Regions from separate parts of the Waltera sp. genome, predicted to be linked through region 2. Evidence: predicted binding sites of a transcription regulator. Region 2 holds the regulator's gene; the other holds the start of a gene.
The links. The regulator NrdR, encoded in region 2, represses ribonucleotide reductase genes. The targets are predictions, from matches to a motif close to CACAANATNTTGTG.

Region 1 (9,801 bases), on a different contig from region 2:
GATACATACTCCAGGAATCCAGTTCCCGGAATCGTTCTCCGATGGTACGGTACAACTGCGGCATCTGGCTCTTATCCTGCAAACGCTCTCCATAGGGAGGATTGGTGATAATAAAGCCGTATTTCTTCGGGTGATGAAGCTCTTCCACACCACGACGCTGGAAATGAATCAGCTTGTCCACACCCGCCATCCGTGCATTTTCTCTGGCGATCTTCACCATATCCTCGTCAATATCATAGCCCTGAATATCTGTCTCCACTGACAGATCGATCATCTCTTCCGCCTCATCCATTGTATCATACCATACCTTTTTTCCTATGATATGGGGCCATTCTTCCGCCGTAAAACTGCGGTTCCTGCCGGGTGCCATATTGGCCGCCATCATGGCTGCCTCAATAGGGAAGGTGCCGCTTCCGCAGAAGGGATCCACCAGGATCCTTCCCGCATTCCAGGGAGTCAGTTCGATCAGTGCAGCAGCCAGATTCTCCGCAATGGGGGCTTTTGCCGTCAGCTTACGATATCCTCTCTTATGTAAGGACTCTCCGGTGCTGTCCAGTCCCACGGTCACTTCATCCTTCATCAGGAATACCCGGACAGGGAAATTTTCTCCATCTTCAGGGAACCAGCTGATCTCATACTGGGCCTTCAGCCGCTCCACCATTGCTTTTTTCATAATGGACTGAATATCCGAGGGGCTGAACAATTTGGACTTTACACTAGCTGCCTTGGCCACCCAGAATTTGCCGTCCTTCGGAATGTATTCTTCCCAGGGAAGATTTTTCGTGCCCTGAAACAGTTCTTCAAAAGTCTCCGCATGAAAACTTCCGATTTTGATAAGGATTCTTTCTGCCGTCCGCAGAAAAATATTTGCTCTGCACAAAGCCTCCTCATCTCCGAAAAAGGTGACACGACCATCCGCCACTTCTGTAATATCATATCCCAGATCTGTAATCTCTCTTTTTAATACTGATTCCATACCGAAATGGCAGGGAGCAATCAATTCAAAACGTCTCATTCGTTCCTCCGGATCTTAGTCATCAATTATTGCACATATAAAGTTATTATATATGGATTCTGAAAATATGTAAATAGGGCTGCCTTGCGGCAGCCCCTGAAAAATTATGCACCCGATTAGCAGTTCTTGTTCTGCTCCCTGTTGTTGCTCTGATTCTTATTCTGATTCTGGCTGTTCTGCTTATTCTGGGAGTTCTTACTGTTCTCGCTCTCGTCATAAGAGTTGTTATACTTGTTCTGATTGTTCTGTTCATAATTGTTAGACATATTTGTGACCTCCTGATAGGAAATATCTTTTTTAGTTACAGGAGTAGTATGTCTATTTCGCACAAAAATATGCCCAAAAATTATGGTACTTTAGAACTAAATTTCTTCTTGCATTTTTATATCATTAGTACTATAATCATAATTGTAAATAGAAACCCCTTCATGATTCTATTTGCACCCTTATGTATTATTTATTTATACTCCCCTCATGAGAGCCACCAGCTTCCCCCTGGCGGCTCTTTACGTTGGAACTATTCAGAGTCAATAAATATAATCGGAGCAACCGTCAGATGCTCGCATCTGTAAGGTACTCCGATTATATTTATTTGACGAAGTAACCTCAATGAGCAAAAAGTAAGCCTCGCAGAGGCGTTTTGCGAATTGAGGGACTATGAATAGCTGATTTATATAGTTGCTAGTTAAGCCAGTCCCGAAATAATTTCACCAGGAACAATACTACCACAATCGGAATCAGTACCGGTGCCAGAAAAGACAATACGGAAAATACCGCACCGAAGATCAATACTACCACCAGAATCCCAAGGATCAGCCACACCCAGCCCGGAAGCTTCGCCAGAACATTTCCCACCTTACTCTGGTGTGTTCCGTAGCCATCGTCTTCCTCTGTATAACTACGATGGACATTCTGTCCGGCAGCCTCCCGATACTCTCCGTTGCCGTAGACCGTGTTCCGGTATCCGGAACGGTTGTCTCCACCGTTGGTCTGAATGATTGTGCGGGCGATCAGTCTGGGATCTCCCAGGCTCTCTAAGACTTCCTCTTCTGTCCTGCCCTTGCGGATCTCTGTATTTATATAATCCTGGTAATAATTTACATTATCCATGACCAGACCGGGAGAAACACGCCCATTCAGCGCCATCCGCAGTCGGTCCACAAATTCCTGTTTGTTCATACTTTCACGACTTCCTCCATTTACATCATCATTTTAGCATGACATAAGTACCACGTAAATATACGGATCGGGAAGTATTTCTAAAACTTTTCTAAAATGCAAAATAAAAACCCCGGAGACATCATCTCCGGGGCCTTAGATGTACGTGACAGGATTCGAACCCACGACCTTCTGGTCCGTAGCCAGACGCTCTATCCAGCTGAGCTACACGTACATTTCATTTACAGGTTTTCGCCTGCAACAGTATGTATTGTAACTGCTGCGGGCGAAAATGTCAATAGAATTTTTCAATTTTTTCAAACAATTTTATCTGCTGCCTGCTTTTCCGTAGCCTGTACGACTTTTACGTCGTATTTTTCCAGGATGGCCTGCTTGAATTCTTCGTAATTGTCTTCATCATCATAGCAGGCATATTCGATCTCCAGCGGTTCCTCAGTCTTCATCAGGAGCATTCCCAAAAGTGACTTTGCATCCATTGCCATCTTCTGAATACGGATGTCGATTGCATCGTCGAATTCGTTGCAGGTATCTACAAAATGTCTGATATCATCCTCCGAGTGGAAGGTAATATATAACTCTTCTTTCATCCTCTGTTCTCCCATCTGTCCGCTTGTGGACACCCCATACATTTATCACTATTCAGAGCCAAAAGTAAAGTCTCAAAGAGACGATTTTGCGAATGAGACTCTGAATAGTAGCTGTTTTCTGCCTAGCGTGCTGCCAGCGCCTGTGCGATATCTTCACGCATATCCAGTACTGCCGCACGGGAAGCATCTGCATAATTCTGCTCGCCAAACTGTGCGTATTTCTCCTGCTGGTATGCGGCAATGATGCCACGGGAAGAGTTGATAATGGCACCCAGTCTGTCCTCATTGAAAAAATGTACCAGATCTGCGCCCTTACCGCCCTGTGCACCGTAACCGGGCACCAGGATAAATGCCTTGGGCATTACCTTACGAAGTACCTTTCCCTGCTCAGGATAGGTTGCTCCTACGACAGCACCTACATAGCTGTAGGAATCACCCATACAGTCAGCTCCCCAGGCTGCTACCTTTTCTCCTACAAGCTCATACAGAGGTCTGCCGTTCACCAGCTGATCCTGGAACTCGCCGCTGCTGGGATTGGAAGTCTTCACCAGTACGAAAATACCTTTTTTCTCTTCCTTACAGATCTTCACAAAAGGATTTACACCGTCGGATCCCAGATAAGGGTTCACGGTTACAAAATCTTCATCAAAACCGTAATAGCTCTTGCTGCCTACCTGTACTTTGCCCAGATGTCCTACCGCGTATGCTTCGGAAGTGGATCCGATATCGCCGCGCTTGATATCGCCGATGACGATCAGGCCTTTTTCCTTGCAATAATCCACAGTCTTCTTAAATGCCACCATGCCGGGAATACCGAACTGCTCATACATTGCCACCTGAGGCTTCACAGCGGGTACTAAATCATAAATAGCATCCACAATCCCCTTATTGTACTGCCAGATGGCCTCTGCAGCACCTTCCAGTGTCTCACCGTATTCAGTGAATGCTGCTTTCTTAATATATTCCGGCACGAATTTCATCATAGGATCCAGTCCTACCACGATCGGTGCGTTGGTTTCTTTGATTCGAGTGATCAGTTTGTTGATCATATTTCCTCCGTTCTGCAATAGATCTGCCTTTGAATTTATATTATTACACAGCAAAGGCACCGCCTTCGGGCGATGCCTCCTGACCTGTTTCTATTCTACCCCAACTAATGTCAGTTGGTCAACGTACTTCTTGATATTTGAAGCATTTACATACTTTTTATGGCTGTCACCGTTTACCACCACCAGAGTCGGTGCCTGCATTACACCGTAACGTCTTGCCAGCTCCATATTCTCCTCCGCATCGATGGTCACGTAGGGTACATTTTTCAGATATTCCTTCACCAGCTTACAGTTAGGACAGGTCTTGGTGGTGAACAGATACTTGATGTTCTGCGGCTGCTCCACTTTTACATCCACCTCTTCTGCAAAATTGGACAAGGTCACCACGCTTCTGGTGGGACGCTTCAGGGAAGAATGTGCAATATCATACTCTGTTCTGTTGGCGTATTCCTGTAGCTTACCATCATTCCAGTTCTGTACCGGACGATAGTAACCGGTGATACGGCTGTAGACCTCGGTCTTCGCCCCACAGTGAGGACATACCTTCACTTCGCCCGCCAGATAACCATGCTCCTTACAGATGGAATAAGTCGGAGACAGGGTGTAATAGGGCAACTTGTAATTGGAAGCTATGGTGCGTACCAGAGAAGCCGCTGCCTTCCAGTCGGGAAGCTTTTCTCCCAGGAATGCATGGAACACTGTGCCGGAGGTATACAGAGTCTGCAATTCATCCTGAATATCCAGTGCATCGAAAATATCCACGGTATAGTCCACCGGCAGATGGGAGGAATTCGTATAATAAGGGGTATCTCCGGGCTTTCCGGCCGTCTTGATGCCGGGCCAGCGCTTTCTGTCGTGCTTTGCCAGACGGTACGTGGTACTCTCCGCAGGGGTCGCCTCCAGATTGTAGAGGTCTCCGTACTGCTCCTGATAATCCGACAGACGCTCTCTCATATGATTCAGTACTTCCTTGGTGAACTCCTGGGTCCTGGGATCGCTCATATCCGCTCTCAGCCAGTTGGCATTTAAGCCCACTTCATTCATACCGATCAGACCGATGGTAGAGAAATGATTCTCAAAGGTTCCCAGATACCGCTTGGTATAGGGATACAGTCCCTCGTTCAGCAGCTTCGTAATGACACCGCGCTTGATCTTCAGGGATCTGGCTGCAATGTCCATCATGTGGTTCAGTCTTGCGTAAAACTCGTCCTTGTTGGCAGACAGATATGCGATTCTGGGCATATTGATGGTGACAACGCCCACGCTTCCGGTGCTCTCGCCGGAACCGAAGAATCCTCCGGTCTTCTTGCGCAGTTCCCGCAGATCCAGACGCAGTCGGCAGCACATACTGCGGACATCACTGGGCTGCATGTCAGAATTGATATAATTGGAAAAATACGGTGTACCGTATTTTGCGGTCATCTCGAATAACAGTCTGTTGTTCTCGGTGTCGGACCAGTCAAAATCCTTTGTGATGGAATAAGTCGGGATCGGATACTGGAAACCACGGCCGTTGGAATCGCCCTCGATCATGGTCTCGATAAACGCCTTGTTGACCATGTCCATTTCCTTTTTACAATCCTTATATTTGAAATCCATCTCCACACCACCTACCAGCGCCGGCAGCTCTGCCAGATCATCGGGCACCGTCCAGTCTAGCGTGATATTGGAAAAAGGAGCCTGTGTGCCCCAGCGGCTGGGGGTGTTGACACCGTAAATAAATGCTTCGATGCATTTTTTCACTTCGGGATAGCTTAAATTATCTACCTTTACAAATGGGGCAAGATAGGTATCAAAGGAAGAAAATGCCTGTGCTCCCGCCCATTCGTTCTGCATGATCCCCAGGAAATTTACCATCTGGTTGCATAGCACGGATAAGTGTCTCGCCGGAGCAGAAGTAATCTTGCCGGTGATGCCGCCCAGTCCCTCCTTGATCAGCTGCTTTAAGGACCATCCGGCACAGTAGCCGGTCAGCATGGACAGATCATGGATATGGATATCCGCATTCCGATGTGCCTCTGCAATCTCTTCATCATAGATTTCAGACAGCCAGTAGTTCGCCGTCACCGCACCCGAGTTGCTTAAGATCAGACCACCTACGGAATAGGTCACCGTGGAGTTCTCTTTCACACGCCAGTCTTCCACCTTGACATAACTGTTGACCACATCCTTGTAGTCCAGAATGGTAGACTTCATGGCACGCATTTTCTCCCGCTGCTTGCGGTACAGAATATACGCCTTCGCCACCTCTTCATAGCCGGCCTGTCCCAGTACACGCTCCACACTGTCCTGAATGTCTTCCACGTGGATCTCGTCATTCTCCACCTTTTTCTGGAAATCCGCAGTTACCCGTAACGCAAGAAGATCAATAATGTCATTATTGTAGCTCATCTGCGTCGCAGTAAAAGCCTTCATAATGGCATCATTGATCTTCGTCAGTGTAAAGTCCGATTTGGAACCATCTCGTTTGATTACCTGAAACATCTTATGTACCCCCTTACCTTCGTGTCCCCATGGGCTTTCGCCCGTAAAACCTATCACGGTCTATTCTACAATACTTTGTAGGGGAAGTCAATTAAAGGATACAAGATATTGTGTATACATCAGTTCACCCGTCGATTGCGAGAGTGCTGCTTTACGCTCGCGTAAGGAGCCGGCTCTGTGCAAATCGACGAGGGGAGCGCCATCTCATGAGCAAAAGGCAGCTGCGTAGCAGCGGAAAGCCTCGAAGAGGCGATTTTGCGAATGGCGCAGGGTGAACGACCACGGGTACGAATGGCGCGGGGTGAACGGCCGCGAATGTGAACGGTACTCGCCTCTTACGCTCTCTTCCACACCCTGTGGTACAACACATACGCCACCACCGCAGTCACGCTCTCCGTGCAGACAAATGCCCACCACACACCGGTGACGCCGATCAGGCGGCTCAGCACAAATGCCGCAGGGATGATCACCGCCACATACCGCATCACGGAGATCACCAGGGAAGCCATGCCCTGTCCCAGCGCCTCCAGTGCGCCGGAGCTGGTCACCGACACAGCGGACAGAATAAAGCCCAGACTGATGATGTGCAGTGCTGTAATACCGATGGTAACAGTCTCCGGATTCTCGGTGAACAGTCCGATCAGTCCTCCGGGGATCAGCCAGCACAATGCCGTGCCGATAGCCATGATCCCGGCAGTCAGTTCCAGCGTCAACCGGTAGATCTGCTCCACACGCTTCCGCTCTCCGGCACCGTAATTGTAACCAATCAGCGGCCGGATGCCCTGAATGATGCCATTGGAGGGCAGATAGATAAAGGTCTGCAGCTTGTAATAAACGCCCAGTACCAGCACATACGCACCCGAATAAGCCGCCAGAATACCGTTCAGTGCGGAAATCAACAGAGACGGCAGTGCCATATTCAGCGTAGCCGGAATGCCGATGCCGTAGGTCTTGCCACAGATCTCTCCTTCCGGTCGCAGATAAGTTCTGCGCAATTTTACCGGCAACGGATCCAACACATAATAGATGATATATACTAATAACGTGATCACCTGACCGATTCCGGTAGCCAGAGCCGCTCCGGCGATCTCCATCCGGGGAAACGGTCCGATACCGAAGATCAACAACGGATCCAACACAATATTCGTCACAAATCCGGCGATCATACTGACCATGGTGGCACGCATCCGGCCCACCGCCTGAAAGATTTTCTCTAACGTGATACCTCCGGTGACAATGGTGGAAAACAGGAATACCACATTGGAATATTCCATACCCAGTGCCCGCACGGTATCGCTCTTCGTAAACATCCCTAAGAACCAGTTCATGCCGCAGAGGAATAAGATCATAAGCAGTACGCCGTGCAATACTCCCAGCACCATGCCCTGGGTTGCCGTCTTATCCGCTTTTTCCTGATTCTGTGCTCCCAGATAGAAGGAGATCATGGCATTCACACCCACACCGAAGCCCACTGCCACCGCCGTCAACAAGTTCTGTGCCGGATAGACTAAAGACAATGCCGTCATGGCATCTTCACTGAGCTTCGCCACGAAATAACTGTCTACAATGTTATAGAGGGAATTAAATGCCATGGACAGCATCATGGGAAGTGCCATGGACATGACCAACGGGAATATCTTCTTTTCTTTCATATAAGTCTGGTTCATTTTTCCTCTCCTTAAACAACAAACGCCACACAACATTCCTGCTGTGTGGCGAAAATAAGATCGATATCTTGAAAAATCCACTCCCTTACGGGTTTTATGACCGGTTATTCATTTTGTTCCAGAGCGTATTATAGGGAAGAAATGCCTTTCTGTCAAGCCTGTACGCCCAGTATTTTTGCAAATAACTGTGCCCCTTCCTCCGCCTGATAGATATTGATACCGTCAATGTCTGTGCTGTGGTTGGCAAAGGCAGGGTACAAAAATCCCGCCTCCGGTTTTCCGGCCTCGTAGTCTCCGGTCACTGGACTGATCGTGCCGATGAGAAACTGATAGACTTCCTCGGACTCCCACTGGTTCTCTTTGTCTTTTCCCTTGGTGGGTACATCGTAGCTGCCGAAGAAAAGATAAACGGCATAAGGATATCCCGGCTGGTATCTCTCCCCAATATATTCATAGAGGGAGTACAATAATGCATCATTTTTCAGTTCGCACTGCCGTAATGCCTCCAATAACTGCATAATGCTGCCCGGTTTCCGGGCTCCCTGATCCAGTCGGTAATTTCTCAGATTCACATTGGTATTGGAATAAGGTACCGTCTTGGCAATATTCAGATTTTTCTCTTTTTCGCTTCCGGACAACTTCAGAAAATGAGTATTAAAAGTACCGTCAATAAACCCTTCTTCGTCCATATAGGCTCCTGCAATTCTGGAAAAACAGTTGCGGGACACGGTCATTCTTCTGGTCAGTTCCAGCATATCTTCTCTGTCTATGTGCATTCTTAACCTCTCACCTTTCAGCAGTCTGCAAGCTCTGTATCCGGAACTTACAGCAGTTTGCTCTTCGTATTTACACTTTCACTGTCCTGATATTCCAACAGAGACAGCTTTCCTTCCCGGCATTCCAGAATCGCAGTAGCACAGTTGCCCATATGGAAATGCCAGAAGTCGCTGACCGGAATATCCAACACCGCATTCAGGATACTGCGATTCAATGCTCCATGAGCTACCACCAGCACTGTTTCATAAGTTCCCTCCAACGGCAGCAACACCTGCTTCACGAACTCGCCGCTTCTGGCATACAACTGGGCAAAACTTTCCGCTCCCTCGGGCGGGAGATAGCTCCCCGGATCCGTAAACGGACTGTTGGCCCCCTCCCGGATTTTACGGACATCGGTCCCTTCCCATGGTCCGAAATTGAGTTCCCGGAGTCTTTCGTCTGTGGTCAGCGTAATTTTCCTCTCGCCCACAATGGTCTCTGCCGTATGTCTTGCACGGATCAGCGGGGAACAAAACGCGATTTCAAAAGGAACTTCCTTTAATCTCTCTGCCGCTTCCGCCGCCTGCGCAAAACCTTGAGCATCCAGGTCAATATCCGTCTGTCCCTGCAGCCGCCCCGCCTGGTTCCAGTCTGTCTCCCCGTGTCTTACCAAATAGATTTTCATATATCTGTATCCTCATTCTTCTGTCGTAACTTACTTTTCTTCTGCCTACATTTTTCACTTACCCTGTTATCCACAGTGGTCTGTTTCAAAATACTACGGTTTCCACCGTTCTGTCAACCTGCTCCCCGGACGTATACGCAAAAACAGTGGGTTCCGCTCCCGGTTCCCGCTGTCTTTTTCATAATTGCCTATATCGATTTTCTTATTTTTCGATCTCCGCCGTCATAATGGACTTTGCCTTTGATGTCAGTTCCGCACAGTACTCTCCCAGCCGCAGATACACCGGAATCTCTTCCTCCGTCCGGTTTAAAAGCACCACCGTGATCCGCCCGTCCTTTTCAAACGCCGTCACCTCGATCTTATCTGTGTATCTGGTAAC
Region 2 (9,801 bases):
TGGTATCCATAATACGCATAGCGCGCTCTACAGCAGCACCCAGTCCCACGATACCAGGAATGTTCTCTGTACCGGCTCTGCGGCTTCTCTCCTGTGCTCCGCCGTGTACAAAGGAACGGATCTTCACACCCTTGCGGATATATAAGAAGCCGATACCCTTGGGCCCGTTTAATTTGTGGCCGCTGGCACTGAGCATGTCGATGTGCATTTCATCCACATTGATGGGAACCTGTGCATACGCCTGTACCGCATCGGTATGGAACAATACACCGTGCTCCTTCGCGATCTCACCGATCTCGGCAATGGGTTCGATGGTACCGATCTCGTTATTTGCAAACATTACACTGATCAGAATCGTGTCAGGGCGAATGGCTGCCTTCAACTCGTCCAGACTGATCAGTCCGTCTCTGTCCACATTCAGATAAGTGATCTCAAAGCCTCGCTTCTCCAGATACTCACAGGTATGAAGAATGGCATGATGCTCGATCTTCGTGGTAATGATATGTTTTCCCTTGGAAGCATAGGCTTCTGCGGTGGCTTTTAATGCCCAGTTGTCGGACTCAGAACCGCCGGCAGTAAAATAGATCTCTTCCGGCTTCGCACCCAGACTGTCTGCGATGGTCTGGCGGGCATGATCCATGGCCTTCTTGCTCTCGGCACCCAGACTGTAGATGGTGCTGGCATTGCCGTAGTATTCACTGAAGTACGGAAGCATCGCATCCACGACCTCCGGTGCCGTTTTGGTAGTTGCTGCATTATCTAAATATATCATACTGCCTCATTTCCGCATATTTTCATGCTTATTTCACTGTTATTCATGATAGCATTCACCGCGCAGTTCTGTCAACAAGGTGGATGGAATATACTTTTGCAAGATCTTTTATCTGCAAAGGATCCAACGAAAAGCTATGAAGCATGCCAAACGTCATCCTCTGATCTTCGGTACTCTGATTCTGACGATCACCGGTCTTATCACCCGCATCATCGGTTTTTTCTACCGGATCTACCTGTCCAGGCTCTTCGGAGAAGAAGGAATGGGGATCTATCAGCTGCTCAGTCCCGCACTGTCTCTCTCCTTTTCCCTGACAGCTGCCGGCTACCAGACCGCCATCTCCAAATTCGTTGCCGCCAATACTGCGGGGCGGCGTTCCGATGACCTGAAAACGCTGCTGACCGGGGCAAGCATCACGCTCCCTCTGTCCCTTGGAGTCAATGCTGTCCTGTTTCTCGCCGCAGAACCCATAGGAACCTTCCTGTTAAAAGAAGCCCGTACCATATCCATGCTGCGGATTCTGTCCTTCTCTATTCCTTTTGCCGCGCTGCATGCCTGCATCAACGGCTATTTCTATGGAAAAAAGAAAGCTTCCGTTCCTGCCCTCACGCAGCTTCTGGAGCAGCTGGCCAGAGTCGGCTGTGTCTTTCTCGTCACCGGAGCCGATCTGTCTGAGGGGCGCACCCCCTCCATCAATGCGGCCGTCTTAGGTCTGACCGTCGGCGAGCTTCTGTCCATGCTGATCGCTCTGATCTGCCTGTACATACACCTGTATCCGGATGCCTCTGTTCTTTCCCTGCAAAATATCTGTCCTTCTTCCGCGGTCTACCGGGATCTGTTGGGCATGGCACTGCCCCTGACCGCCAATCGTATCGTTCTGAATATTTTGCAGAGCATCGAAGCTGTCTCCATTCCCCAGAAGCTTCTGCTCTACGGTTATGATACCACCACAGCCTTAAGTGTATACGGCGTACTCACCGGTATGGCCATGCCCATGATCTTTTTTCCCAATGCTCTCACCGGTTCCGTGGCAGTCCTTCTCCTCCCCACCATCTCCGAAAATCATGCAAAAGGTGACCGGGAAGCCGTATGGAACGACACTCTGCGTACCGTAAAATACTGCAGTCTCATGGGCTTTCTTTGTCTGTGCGGTTTTCTTTTTCTGGGGGATTGGATGGGAACCGAATTGTTCCACAGTGAACTGGCCGGGCATTTCATCGTGACGCTGGGATTCATCTGTCCTTTTTTGTATCTGGATACCACGCTCTCTAGCATTTTGCAGGGGTTGGGAATGGCGGGGCGGATCTTTGTCTCCAACGTGGTCTGTCTTCTGATCCGGCTCCTGTTCGTATTTTTTGCCATTCCCGTGATCGGTATGCAGGGATATCTGTGGGGGATTCTGGTCAGCCAGCTGGTACTTGCCGGAATCTATTTTTTCTGTCTGTACCGTTTCTTCCGCCAAAACACAGTTTTCTGAATTTATCGCATAAAAATACCTCCCTGTCCAACTTATGCCGGGCAGACGGAGGTGTGCTATTCCGTAAATACAGAAGTCCTGTTCTGATTTTAATTGTGATTCTTATCGTTGAGAACACTCTTCAGCTCATCCATGAAGGTATTCACGTCCTTGAACTCCCGGTACACGGACGCAAATCTCACATAAGCAACCGCATCCAGATCCTTTAACTTATTCATCACAAGCTCACCGATGGTGCCGCTGGGGATCTCCCGTTCTTCCCTGTTGAAAATCTCGTTCTCCACCTCATCCACCAAAGTCGTGATCTGCTGTGCGCTGACCGGACGTTTATGACAGGCTCTGAGCACCCCTGCCTCGATCTTGGCACGGTCATAGGCCTCTCTGTTATTATCCTTTTTAATAATGATCAGCGGAATCGTCTCGATCTTCTCGTAAGTGGTGAATCGCTTACCGCATTCATCACATACACGACGGCGGCGAATGGAGTTGTTATCTTCCGCCGGTCTCGAATCGATGACTCTGGTATTTTCATGGCTACAGAACGGACATTTCATAGGCATCCTCCTTATAAAAACCACGTGTTATTTATGTTAAGATTATAGAAGATTCAGCAGTTAATGTCAACTAAAATTATGTCCGGTCCAATCTGTCTGATGTCCTTATACGGGATGACGATATTCGGCTCACAGCGCAGGAATCCCAGCCACTGGTTTCCACCCGGCACCATGATCTTACAGATACATCCGCTGCACTCATCGAACTCCAGATCACATACATGCCCCAGCTTTTTACAGTCTCTGACATTGATCACATCTTTGCATTTTAACTCGGAAAAAAGCATACTCTGCTCCTCCCGTTTTCTTTCTATTTATTATATGATACCTCTCCGCTTCCCGTTCGGGAAAAACTGGAAAATCTTTCTTGCCGGTATAGTCACTGACTCTCCTGTGAATACTGTAGTTATCAAAAATCAGCAACGATTCAGAAAACTTGGGAGGTCTCTATGGTACAGGGAAAAGTAGAAATCTGCGGTGTCAATACAGCAAAACTGCCTTTGCTAAAGGCAGCGGACAAGGAAGCTCTCTTCGCAAAGATCCGGGAGGGAGATACCGCCGCCAGAGAGACCTACATCGAAGGCAACCTGCGTCTGGTCCTGAGCGTGATCAAACGCTTTTCCGGCAGTGCGGAAAATGTGGACGATCTGTTCCAGATCGGCTGTATCGGTCTGATCAAGGCCATCGACAATTTTGATTCCACGCTGGGTGTAAAATTTTCCACCTACGCGGTTCCAATGATTATCGGTGAGATACGCAGATTTTTACGGGATAACAATAGTATCCGTGTTTCACGGTCTCTGAAGGACACCGCCTACAAGGCAATCTACGCCCGCGATACCCTGACCAGGAAAAATCTGAAGGAGCCCACCATGGAAGAGATTGCCGCAGAAGTAGGTATCTCCAAGGAGGACATCGTCTATGCCCTGGATGCCATGCAGAATCCCATGAGCCTCTACGAACCGGTCTACACCGACGGTGGTGACACCCTCTACGTCATGGACCAGATCAGTGACAAAAAAAATAAGGAAGAGACGTGGGTGGAACATCTCTCCCTCAGTGAGGCCATGAAACGTCTGAACGACAGAGAACGCCATATCATCTCCCTGCGCTTTTTCGAAGGAAAGACCCAGACCGAGGTGGCCGATATGATCGGCATCTCCCAGGCCCAGGTCTCCCGTCTGGAAAAAAATGCATTGAAAGCTATGCGGGGCTATCTTACCGCATAGACCTTGATCCTCGTATTCTCTGTAACGTATGATACACCAGCCAAAACATCCAGTATCCGATGACTCCTCCCAGCACATTGGTCAGGATATCATCGATCTGAAAATAACCTCTGCCGGTAATGAGCTGGAAAGTCTCCACTCCCAGGCTGGTCACAAAAGCCGCAAAGATGTTCCTGAAAAATCCCCTCAGCCAGGGAAATGCCCAGGGGCATGCAAAGCCATACGGGATGAAAAGCAGCACGTTTTCCACCACGAAGGCGTTATTTCTCGTATTGATCCCCCAGGTGGAGAAAAGCTCCAGATCCATGGCACGGTTCCGGCTGCCATCCTCTCTGGAGAAAAAAGTAATCACCAGTATGATCATAAGGTACAAAGAAAACACCATGAGACCTGCCATCGGAAAGGCTTCTTTTCCCTTCCGCTCCCTCCTGGCATTCATTGCATTCAGGATCAGTCCCATGACGGCACCGGCCATCACACCATAGGGCAGATATTGTATGGCACCGTTCAGATCCCTTATTATATATTTCCAAATCATTCTTTCTTCATCCTATATCTGTCTCTTAAAATTCCCGTTTTACATCTGGTAAGTGTCCCAGCGGGAAGGCGCCTCGTCCCATAGCTTTTTATTCTCAAATAATCTGTCGTTCATCCAGCCAACCGCGTCCACCACACCGTCCTCGTCAAAGGAAAAAAGGGCTCTCTGCTTCTTCTCCTCCGGTGTCTTAAAATAATTAAAGGGCTCCGGCCAGACCGTCACGAGAAGCTTTTTGCCGCCCTCCGGGTCCTCAGTCTGCTCCAGACGGTAACGCATCCCCTGGTGGCATCCGGTGAATTCCGTCTTTTTTAAATATTCCATTGATAATATATCATCACGCTGTATCATGTATTTGTCCTTTTTGGTTACTTCCGATTCCGTTACCTGAAAACTATCCTGTCTGTATTATATGGTTCACGAACTGCTCTGTTGCCACGCAGCTCCCACAATTCTGCACATGTTATATAGTATCATGTATCCGTCCCGAATGCAAAGTCAAATATGCAGGCTGATCTCCTTTTTCAGCTGCCGCATGATCTTTTTCTCCAGTCTTGAAATATAGGATTGTGAGATACCCAACAGATTGGCCACTTCCTTCTGGGTCATCTCCTGTCCGTCCACTGTCCCCAGTCCGAACCGAAGTCTGATGATGGTCTTCTCCCGCTTGGACAGCTTGCTCACGGCATTCATGAGAAGCTTCCGCTCCACCTCATTCTCTATACCGCGATAGATCACATCCTCATCCGTCCCCAGAATATCCGACAACAGCAGCTCGTTGCCGTCCCAGTCTACATTCAACGGCTCGTCAATCGAGACTTCCATTTTCGTCTTGTTATTCCGGCGCAGATACATCAGTATCTCATTTTCAATGCACCGGGAAGCATAGGTTGCCAGCTTGATATTCTTCTCCGGATTGAAGGTGTTGATAGACTTGATCAGTCCGATGGTGCCAATGGAGATCAGATCCTCCACCCCTACACCGGTGTTATCGAATTTTTTGGCTATGTAGACCACCAGACGCAGGTTATGTTCGATCAGGATGGCTTTCGCCTCATCCTCGTATTCCGTCCCCAGATCACCGATCACCTGATTCTCCTGCTCACTGGGCAGGGGCGGCGGCAGTACCTCCGCGCCACCGATATAGTGGACATCTCCTTTCCGGTGCAGCAGATAAGGCTCCCTGCGCATCATTTTAAACTGCATTTTTCCCGGTATTGCTATCTTTAAGACCATATTTACTCCTATCTGCCACATTGTGCCTTGCCGGATCGTCCGGCTCTTTTATTTTTTCCTTCTTCCTTCGTGCTTTGTTCGTCTCCTGCAACAGCGCAGGAGGTAACAGCATCGGGATCTCTTCTCCCGCGATCTCCTCACTCACTGCCAGGTATACATTTCTGTATTCTCGTTCCACACCCTGCTGTATGAGCGTCATCTGCGGCACCGGATATCCCTTAAGGATCCCGCTCTTTTTCCCTACACTGTGATAAGGAATCACCCGGAATCCAGACAGTCCCTCCGGCCACAGCCGATAAAATATCCGTGCGTCCAGCACCGATACCGGTGCTCCGCTGATAGGTTCGGTCAGGGTATTGCCGGAGTCTACCAATGCATGAATGCGCAACGGTCCCTCCGCTCCCTGTAACACAACCTCACAATAGCAGGCTTGTTCCGCTTCCTTTTTGCGCCCCCGCACAAGTATCCAGCCGGAGAATGCTCCGACTCCCAGGGTCATACCGATCCCAGGCAGATAATTTCTTCCCATTGGGAATCCCCGAAGCAGTGCCGCCAGAATGCCTCCGATCAGGAAGGTGGACAGCATCAGTTTTCGGAAATAGTTCCACAACGTCCCAAGGCTGCGAATGTGAAATGTCACATACAGCATAAGTATTGTCCCCGGCAGAAAACAAAGCAACAGCTTCCCGGCGGCTGTTCCTTTCCATAAAAAAGGAAACAGATACCAGGCCGCTCCGACCACGGCTCCCGCAAGCAGCCGGTACCACGTGGCAGTGTGGCCCATGCTGTGATCCACCAGGCAAAGCAGCAGCAGATTCATCCCGAAATTGAGGAGGAACAGACTGTCTAAGTAGAGTTCATAATGCATCGCACCCCTCCTTCAGAAACATTATAAAGGGTGGCATCAGCGGATTTTGTCAAATTTTCATCCGCCGGAACCTTTTTCTTTCCATCGTTTTCGACATCGTCCCTGGGGAAGTCTGCGACCGCCATCACTCCCCGGACTCCGCTGTCTCCTCCGGCTCTTCGGTCTTCTCCAGTCCCAGATAGGGCAGAATATTTTCGTACAGCTGCCTTATGATCGGTGCTGCCACCTGCCCCCCGTAGTAGATGCCCTGGGGATTATTGATAATAGCAATGGCGATGACCTGGGGATCATCCGCCGGAGCGAAGCCGATAAAGGAAGATATGTAACGTCCGCTTCCTCTGGGCAGGGTCTGGCTGGTTGCAGTCTTGCCGCCGACGCGGAAGCCCTGTACCTGACCGTTTCTGCCGGAGCCTTCCGCCACTACCATTTCCAGAATGTAGCGCATGGTGGCCGAAGTCTCCTCCGAGACGATCCCCGTCTGCACCGGATAGGAAAAGGTCTCTTCCACCTCCCCGTCCCGATCCAACGCCTCGATGCCGAAATGCGGGGTGATCCGGTTGCCGCCGTTGATAATGGAGGACGCCGTGGTCAGCAGCTGGATTGCTGTGATCTGGAAAGACTGCCCGAAAGCCACGGTAGCCAGCTCCACATTTCCCATATCCTCTTTTTTATGCATGATAGTCCCAGCTTCTCCCGGCAGGTCGATGCCGGTGCGCTGTTTTAGGCCGAACTGTTCAAAATAATGGTAGTAATTGTCCACACCGAGCCGCAGGCCTACGGAAATCAATGCCGGGTTACAACTGTTCTCCATGCACTGTACAAAAGTCTGGCCGCCATGTCCGGCAATCTTGTGGCAGCGGATCTTACGGTCATCCACGATGATAAATCCGGGGCAGGAAAAGGTGCTTTCCGGGGTCACCACTCCCGCCTCCAGTCCCGCAGCGGCCGTGATGATCTTGAAGGTGGATCCCGGTTCGTAGGTGTCGTTGATACAGCCGTTTCGCCACATGGCATTCAGCTTTTCCTGTTTCTGTTCCGCCGTCAGTGTGGCCGGGTCCACCGCCACAATGCTGCCGTCCTCCTTCACTTCCGTCAGCTCCGGTAAGGTATAAGGGTCATTCAAATCAAACTCCGGATAATTCACCATAGCCAGGATCTCGCCGTTCTGCGGATTCATAGCCACTATATAAACACTGTCCGCCTCCTTGGTGGCACAGGCCTGCGCCGCCAGCTGTGTAGCATACTCCTGGATGTTCCGGTCGATGCTGATACGAAGATCCATGCCCGGCACCGGTTCCACCCGACGCTCCCCTGCCGTATCCACCTCGATCCCCTTGGCGTCCGTGATCGTCAGGATCATTCCCGGATCCCCCTGCAGGATCTCTTCATATACCACTTCCAGTCCGATGATTCCCTGATTGTCTCCTCCGGTAAAACCCAGCACCTTGCTGGCCAGATCCCCGTAAGGATAATATCTCTTGTAATCTTCGTCCACTTTTACCCCGGCCAGATCATATTCCCGGATCCGGTCTCCCACGGTCTTATCCACGTTGCTTTTCACCCGCTCGATGGAGGAATATTTCTCCACCCGCTTTCTGGCCTCTTCCTCGGAGATTCCCAGTTCCTTCACCAGTATGGCGATCACCTGCTCCGGCTCCTCGATCTGATTGTGGATCACCGATACCGTACAGACCATCTTGTTGTCCGCCAGCACGACCCCGTTGCGATCCAGAATCCGTCCTCTCGCCGCCTTGATGCTGCGCTCTCTTTCGTGCAGCCTTGTGGCCGCTTCCTCATAATATTCCGCCCGCCATACCATCAGATACAATAGTCTTCCCAACAGTCCGCAGAGCACTGCCGCACATACGAAAAATATGGTCATGATCTTCTTCCGATGAAAGAAACGATTCTGATGATCTGCCATAAAAAAACCTCACAACAAGAGCTTTTTACATTTTATTGCTCTTGCTGTGAGGCTATTCGTCAGATTACCTTACTATTCATTCTGCTGGTTCAGCAGATTATTGTTGACCGGGCTGTCCCCCAGGGAATCATCGCCGCCGACATCCGCTCCCGTAACAGGATCGATCAGTCCACCGTCAATCGGGCTTACCAGATAACCGGTGGCCGGATCCACCGGATAATTTCTCCAATCCTCGGAAGGCGTTGTATTATCACCGCCCTGAGCGTCGCCGGTTCCATCTCCACTGCCCGTCTGATCGTCTCCGGTCTGTCCATCACCGGTTCCGTCACCGTTATTCTGATCTTCACCGTCCTCGGGCTTCTGGGTATACTGATTGGTGATCTCGATCTGTTTTTCTGCCAGCTCCTGGATCTCCTTCTCAGACAGCTCCTCCGTCATGAAAATATTCAGGTACGGCAATACTTCCGTCAGAACATTTCGTACAATACCGGTTGCGAACTTCGCATCATCCTGCGGTGATGCATTGGCACGATCTACGACCACATAGATAGCAATCTGGGGATCATCCGCCGGTGCATATCCCATAAAGGATACGACATACTCACCGTTTTTACGGGGAATGGTCTCTGCGGTACCGGTCTTGCCACCGATGGCATAACCTGCAGGTCTTGCGGTTCTACCGGTTCTGCGGTCACCACCCTCTTCCATTACGGTAGCCCGGCAGTACTGTCTGATCTTCGCCGAGGTACTCTCAGAAATGGTCTGCCGTAACACTCTGGGCTCAATGTTTTGTACCGTAGCTCCACTGGAATTGGTGATCTTATCCACCATATGAGGCTCATAATAGTAACCGCCGTTGATCAGGGAACAGAATCCCGTGATCATCTGGATCATTGTTACATTAAAGTTCTGTCCGAAACTGTTGGTAGCCAGATCGGCACTGCCCATCTGATCCACCGGGAACAGGAGGCTTGCCGTTCTCGCTTCTCCTGCCAGATCCACGTTAGTCTTTAATCCAAAGTTAAAGGTTTGCTGAAATTTGGCAAACTCTTCTTTTCCCAAAGTAGCTGCAATCTTCATCAGCGCCACGTTGCAGGACCAGGCAATGGAATCCTGTACGGATACATCTCCTTCACCGCCGGAACGGTAGCTGTGACACTTGATCGTATGTCCGCCGACTTCCAGAGATCCGTTACACTGATAGTG

Region 1: a site for NrdR is predicted at 6,414-6,427, ahead of ACLTOH_RS14980 (ribonucleoside triphosphate reductase). Genes of this name have one in related genera too.

What each region holds. Positions count from the first base shown of each region.
Region 1 covers NZ_JBKVQF010000041.1:2,768-12,568, forward strand. Annotated here, with positions in the region: gene ACLTOH_RS14950 (THUMP domain-containing class I SAM-dependent RNA methyltransferase) at 1-1,015, opposite strand, end outside; gene ACLTOH_RS14955 (hypothetical protein) at 1,132-1,281, opposite strand; gene ACLTOH_RS14960 (DUF1700 domain-containing protein) at 1,697-2,194, opposite strand; tRNA gene ACLTOH_RS14965 (tRNA-Arg) at 2,335-2,408, opposite strand; gene ACLTOH_RS14970 (hypothetical protein) at 2,491-2,781, opposite strand; gene pyrF (orotidine-5'-phosphate decarboxylase) at 2,904-3,830, opposite strand; gene ACLTOH_RS14980 (ribonucleoside triphosphate reductase) at 3,921-6,314, opposite strand; gene ACLTOH_RS14985 (MATE family efflux transporter) at 6,650-7,981, opposite strand; gene ACLTOH_RS14990 (DUF4317 family protein) at 8,134-8,757, opposite strand; gene ACLTOH_RS14995 (histidine phosphatase family protein) at 8,805-9,422, opposite strand; gene ACLTOH_RS15000 (glycoside hydrolase family 30 beta sandwich domain-containing protein) at 9,625-9,801, opposite strand, start outside; gene ACLTOH_RS15005 (hypothetical protein) at 9,782-9,801, opposite strand, start outside.
Region 2 covers NZ_JBKVQF010000001.1:146,985-156,785, reverse strand. Annotated here, with positions in the region: gene nifS (cysteine desulfurase NifS) at 1-772, opposite strand, end outside; gene ACLTOH_RS00670 (oligosaccharide flippase family protein) at 909-2,249, shown strand; gene nrdR (transcriptional regulator NrdR) at 2,339-2,803, opposite strand; gene ACLTOH_RS00660 (YlmC/YmxH family sporulation protein) at 2,857-3,090, opposite strand; gene sigG (RNA polymerase sporulation sigma factor SigG) at 3,253-4,032, shown strand; gene ACLTOH_RS00650 (VanZ family protein) at 4,022-4,570, opposite strand; gene ACLTOH_RS00645 (hypothetical protein) at 4,610-4,918, opposite strand; gene sigE (RNA polymerase sporulation sigma factor SigE) at 5,066-5,803, opposite strand; gene ACLTOH_RS00635 (sigma-E processing peptidase SpoIIGA) at 5,763-6,671, opposite strand; gene ACLTOH_RS00630 (peptidoglycan D,D-transpeptidase FtsI family protein) at 6,796-8,595, opposite strand; gene ACLTOH_RS00625 (penicillin-binding protein 2) at 8,668-9,801, opposite strand, start outside.